2 regions of the Shewanella sp. SM71 genome follow, and region 1 is predicted to be linked to the other one. Evidence: predicted binding sites of a transcription regulator. Region 1 holds the regulator's gene; the other holds the start of a gene.
The links. The regulator NrdR, encoded in region 1, represses ribonucleotide reductase genes. The targets are predictions, from matches to a motif close to AAACACNANATNTNGTGTTT.
Positions count from the first base shown of each region.

Region 2: nrdD (anaerobic ribonucleoside-triphosphate reductase) is a predicted target of NrdR. The motif match lies at 1,579-1,598, and genes of this name have one in related genera.

Region 1 is NZ_JAKKRW010000003.1:48,301-51,501, forward strand. It holds gene glyA (serine hydroxymethyltransferase) at 1-669, shown strand, start outside; gene nrdR (transcriptional regulator NrdR) at 986-1,435, shown strand; gene ribD (bifunctional diaminohydroxyphosphoribosylaminopyrimidine deaminase/5-amino-6-(5-phosphoribosylamino)uracil reductase RibD) at 1,555-2,733, shown strand; gene L5L97_RS03890 (riboflavin synthase) at 2,784-3,201, shown strand, end outside.
Region 2 is NZ_JAKKRW010000007.1:138,514-141,714, forward strand. It holds gene L5L97_RS08925 (MarR family winged helix-turn-helix transcriptional regulator) at 71-559, shown strand; gene L5L97_RS08930 (hypothetical protein) at 679-1,368, shown strand; gene nrdD (anaerobic ribonucleoside-triphosphate reductase) at 1,630-3,201, shown strand, end outside.

The sequences.
Region 1 (3,201 bases):
TACCTATTTGTTGATATGGCGCACGTTGCCGGTCTTATTGCTGCGGGCGTTTATCCAAACCCAGTACCACACGCGCACGTTGTGACATCTACGACCCACAAAACCTTAGCGGGTCCTCGTGGTGGCGTGATCTTATCTGCTGCTGACGATGAAGACTTGTACAAAAAGTTGAACTCTGCGGTATTCCCAGGCGGTCAAGGTGGCCCATTGATGCACGTTATCGCAGGTAAAGCGGTGGCGTTCAAAGAAGCCCTAGAGCCAGAATTTAAAGTTTACCAACAGCAAGTGGTTAACAACGCTAAAGCTATGGTTGAAGTGTTCCTTGAGCGCGGTTACAAAATCGTCTCTGGCGGAACCAGCAACCACTTAATGCTAGTTGACCTGATTGGTCGTGACTTAACGGGTAAAGAAGCCGATGCCGCCTTAGGTAGCGCTAACATTACCGTGAACAAAAATTCAGTGCCAAACGACCCACGTTCACCCTTTGTGACCTCTGGTGTGCGTATCGGTACGCCAGCTATTACGCGCCGTGGCTTTAAAGAAGCGGAATCGAAAGAGCTGACGGGCTGGATTTGTGACATCCTTGATGATGCAAGCAATCCTGCTGTGATTGAGCGTGTTAAAGGCCAAGTATTGGCACTTTGCGCACGTTTCCCTGTTTACGGCTAATTTGCCTATGCATCTACGCTTAGTAGATGAAGGGCCGAGATTGACCGCCGACAGACTTGATACTTATCACATCAGGTATTTAGCATCAGGCACTTAACATCAGGTATTTAGCATCAGGTACTTAGCATCAGGCACTTAACATTAGGTTGTTAAGCTCAGGTAGTTAACCTCAGCCCATAAATAGGATAAAATCTCATGGCCGCATCTCGCGGCCATTTTTATTGGTAAAATCTTAGGTTTAAATCCATTGCGTTTGACTGAGATTTAACAGGTAAAGCCATTAACGCTTTACCACCATTCACTGGCAGGAGGCTCAATGCATTGTCCATTTTGTAGCGCGACAGATACTAAAGTCATCGATTCCCGATTAGTGGCAGAAGGCCACCAAGTGCGCCGTCGCCGAGAATGCACCGAATGTCATGAAAGATTTACCACCTTCGAAGGCGCCGAATTAGTTATGCCTAGGGTGATTAAGCGCGATGGTTCACGCCAACCCTTTGATGAAGAAAAACTCCAAGGTGGCATGTTGCGCGCCGTTGAAAAACGCCCCGTATCTATGGATGAAATAGAGCAAGCACTCAGCAAAATCAAGTCTACTCTGCGCGCCACTGGCGAGCGGGAAGTGCCGTCAGAAATGGTGGGTAACTTAATGATGGAGCAATTGATGAGCCTAGATAAAGTCGCCTACATTCGTTTCGCTTCTGTGTACCGCGCCTTTGAAGACGTGTCTGAATTTGGCGAAGCCATCGCCAAGCTGCAAAAGTAGTCATTGAGTTTTGTCGCCGACAAGGCAGACGTGTACGAGCGATTGGCGTGAAAGCACAAATTTAAAAGACAGGTTTGTAAGACTGGTGAAAGCCGAAACCTTTAACAACAGGGTTGAACATGAGCTTGAACATAAGTTGGTCCGTACTCGATACCCAAATGATGAGCCGCGCGATTCAATTGGCGCGCAAAGGCTTTTACACCACAAGACCCAATCCCTGTGTGGGCTGCGTTATCGTTAAAGATAATCAAATCATCGGTGAAGGTTATCATCAAAAAGCGGGTGAACCCCACGCCGAAGTGCATGCGCTACGTATGGCTGGCGAACGCGCCCGCGGCGCAACGGCCTATGTCACTTTAGAGCCCTGCAGCCATTATGGCCGCACGCCGCCCTGCGCCTTGGCGCTGATCAATATTGGCGTTAAACGTGTGGTGGTCGCGGTGGAAGATCCTAATCCGCAAGTAGGTGGTCGTGGCATTCAAATGCTGCGTGACGCCGGTATTGAAGTGGATGTGGGATTACATCGCGATGAAGCCTATGCCTTGAATTTAGGCTTTATGAAGCGGATGGAATCGGGTTTACCCAGAGTTACAGTAAAATTGGCTGCGAGTCTCGATGGTAAAACCGCGCTGTCTAACGGTGTGTCTAAATGGATAACCGGTCCAGAATCTCGTCGCGACGTGCAGCGATTACGTTTACGTTCTTGTGCACTGGTCACGGGAATTGAAACCATACTGGCGGACGATCCCTCACTCAATGTGCGTTATCAGGAACTTGGCAGCTTAAAAGACAGTGTAACCGAGGCGCAATTACTGCAGCCATTAAGAGTGATACTCGACAGTCGCGCCCGTTTGCCGTTATCGGCCGCCTGCTTGGCTATCGTATCGCCCATACTCTTGGTCTCGACCGTGGCTTATTCCGCAGAGTTTCAAGCACAATTGCCCTCCCATGTGAGTTGCCTCGTGTTACCTGCAATTGCAGGTCGCGTCTCATTGCCTGAACTATTAAGCTATTTAGGCCAAAGCTGTAATCACGTGCTGGTGGAAGCGGGTGCAACCTTAGCGGGCGCATTTTTAGCGCAGGGGCTTGCCGATGAGTTAGTGCTGTACCAAGCGATGAAAATCCTCGGTGGGTATGGGCGTAATCTGCTGCAATTGCCCGATTATCAAACCATGGCACACATTCCTGCACTAATTTTGGTAGATGAGCGCAAATTAGGGCCAGATACCCGTTTAACTTTGAGCGTTATGCTTGATACCTCTTTATCTAAATCGAATTGGAGCAAGATAACCGTTTAACCTTGAGTCTTATGCCTTATTACTTCTTTATTTAATTAAGTGAGTTAACCATGTTTACTGGGATTATTGAAGCCGTTGGCACCCTGCGCAAACTGGAGCGTAAAGGCGATGATATTCGTCTTACCGTGGCGAGCGGCAAACTGGATTTAAACGATGTGCGTTTAGGCGACAGTATTGCCACCAACGGTGTGTGTTTAACGGTTGTGCAGCAATTAGCCGACGGCTATGTGGCTGATGTATCAGCCGAAACTGTGAGTCTAACTGGCTTTGCTCACTACAAAGTGGGCACTAAGGTTAATCTTGAAAAAGCCGTCACCCCAACCACACGCCTAGGCGGACACATGGTCAGCGGCCATGTAGACGGTATTGCTATGGTTGAGCAACGCCTAGTGCGTGGTCAAGCTATCGAGTTTTGGTTAGCCGCACCCGTAGAGCTTGGGCGTTACATTGCCCATAAAGGTTCCATCA
Region 2 (3,201 bases), on a different contig from region 1:
GCGCGCAAACTAGATGGGGTGGGACAGATCGGATAAGATAGCGTTATGTTTAAATGACAGGCGCTTAAACGTGCAAAATTGCTTACCTCAACCTGAGCTAGACGCTACAAAACAGACTCATAGCCAAGCTTCTAGCGATCCACTCTGTTTATCCGATAATGTTTGTTTCGCGTTATATTCTGCGAGCAATGCATTAGTGCGTGCTTATCGGCCTCTACTCGAGGCATACGAGTTAACTTTCCCTCAATATTTAGTGATGCAAACCCTGTGGCGTCAAAACGGCTGTAGCCAAACCCAGCTATCAATGGCGACTAAACTCGATATGGGAACCTTAACGCCCATCGTCAAGCGGTTAGAGTTGAAGGGGTTGATTACGCGATTAGCCTGCGTTGAAGATGAGCGGAAAAAGCTGATCACTCTGACAAGTCAAGGAGAGGGTATCAGGCACGAAGCTCTTGCCTTGAAGCAAACCTTGCTTGATAAAGTGCAGATGGACGCTGAGGCACTCGATTTACTAAGGCGGCAATGTCTTGCCTTGATCGAAGATATACAGTCCTAGATATAAGTTGGTTTATGCATAGTGATGCTATTAACTCAGGGGTTGCACTGATTAATACTTGATTGGCTTAGTTTTTGCTTTAAAACCGTCATTGAGTCTTAGACGCCGAATTTTTGACGATGAATTCTATTTTAAATGCCTTTAATCTTAATCGCAGCAGTGCCAGTATCGCCGATGCCTATGGTGCCAATAGCCAAAAGACGAGCACGGCTAAAACCGATACTACGACAGAAACAAATAAAACGCAGACGGATGCTACCAAACCCGATAAAGGTAAAACCGATGAGATAGCGCTGTCGCCACGGGCGCAACGCGCACAGAAAATTCAATCGATGGCGAAGGATTTTTTTGCCGATGGTCAATTTGGCGTCGCCGATATTCCCGCATTGGTGTCGCGCTTACAAAAAGATGGCATTTTATCGGATGTGCAACTCGAGCGTTTATCGAAAAACGGTGTTACAGTGCCGAGCACAACAACGCCGACTAAACAATCGTTGCAAGATTTTTTAGATGATGAAATCAAATCATTAGCTAAAAAATCACCTAATAATCCTCTTATCAATACCTTAGTTGATGCTAAGAACGTCTTAACCAATATGGATGATGCTCAGTCGCCGGTGCTAGCCCAGAAGGCCACGAAAGTCCTTAGCCAATTGACGGATTATTTGAATTCTGAACCTCCGCTTACGGATGCTCAAAAGCAGCAGTGGCAGGGGCTAAAATCTATGATGCAACTCGCTTCATCTATGGGGGCACATCAATCTGCATCGGGCCAACTCAGTAGTTATCTTGCGCTTGCTAAACGTTAATTCACATCCATAGTGCGTGATAAACACAAATTGTCACGCATTCAACTAGCTGGGTTTAATCAGCAGGTCAAGGCGCAATTTTCAGATAATTGGGCCTAGCTGCAGTTCTTGTTTGTTCTTTTATTTCATCCTAAAAACTATGATCTGGATCATGGACTCCTTACCGTCATTGTAGCCTAATGCTCTACATATTGTGTTTTATGCTTTTAAAATCACTAGATGTAGTGTTAATTTTTAGGCGAGATGGAGAGGAACTGAACAATGCCAGTCGTAATTAAGCGTGATGGTTGCCGCACACCTTTTGATGAAACAAGGATACGGGATGCAGTGAATGCCGCTGCAAACTCAGTTGGAATAGAGGATGGCGACTATGCAGCGACAGTGGCAGCGTGTATCAGTCAGAGCGTCGCGCCATTAGCAGAAGTCGATATCCACCATCTACAAGATGCGGTTGAGAATTTACTGATGGAAGGGCCGTACAAGTCCCTGGCGCGGGTGTATATCGAATACCGTCACGACAGAGATGTGTGCCGTGAAGCGACCAGTAAACTCAACCTCGAAATCCGTGGTTTAGTTGAGCAAAGCAATGCGGCTTTACTCAATGAAAATGCTAATAAAGATTCAAAAGTCATTCCTACTCAGCGGGACTTACTCGCGGGCATAGTCGCCAAACATTACGCCAAGAGTCATATTTTGCCAAAGGATGTAGTCGCTGCCCATGAAGCGGGCGAGATCCATTACCACGACCTAGATTACTCTCCGTTTTTCCCGATGTTTAACTGCATGTTGATTGATTTAGCTGGCATGTTGACCCACGGCTTTAAAATGGGTAATGCCGAAATTGAAACCCCTAAGTCTATTTCAACAGCGACAGCGGTGACCGCGCAGATTATTGCCCAAGTGGCGAGTCATATCTATGGCGGAACTACTATCAACCGTATCGATGAAGTGTTAGCGCCATTTGTCGCTAAGAGCTACGACAAGCATTACCAAATTGCCCTGAATTGGAAGATTACCGACGCCAAAGCCTTTGCCACGGCGCAAACTGAAAAAGAATGTCACGATGCATTCCAGTCTTTGGAATATGAGGTCAATACCTTACACACTGCCAATGGCCAAACACCGTTCGTGACCTTCGGGTTTGGTTTAGGCACGTCGTGGGAATCACGCTTAATTCAGCAATCTATGCTCAAAGTGCGGATGGCGGGATTGGGGAAAAATCGCAAGACTGCAGTATTCCCTAAGCTAGTGTTTGCGATTCGCGATGGTATTAATCATAAAGCGGGCGATTGCAATTACGATGTAAAACAGATGGCGCTCAAATGCGCGACAATGCGCATGTATCCCGACATTCTCAACTACGAGCAAGTCGAGAAAGTTACCGGTTCATTTAAAACCCCAATGGGCTGCCGTAGCTTTTTAGGCACCTATGAAGAAAATGGCGAGCTTGTGCATGAAGGGCGTAATAATTTGGGAGTGGTCAGTCTAAACTTGCCGCGGATTGCCTTAGAAGCCAATGGCGATGAGACTGAGTTTTATCGCATTTTAGATGACAGATTAGTATTAGCCCGTAAAGCGCTGGATACCCGTATTGAGCGACTGAACGGTGTTAAAGCCCGCGTGGCACCTATCCTCTATATGGAAGGCGCCTGTGGTGTACGTTTACGGGCAGATGATGATGTGGCGCAAATCTTTAAAAATGGCCGTGCGTCGATTTCACTCGGTTATATTGGCCTGCATGAAACCATGAATGCACTCTATGGCACCCAAACCCATGTATTTGACGATGCACAATTAAGGGACAAAGCCGTCGCTATTGTTGCTTATCTTAAA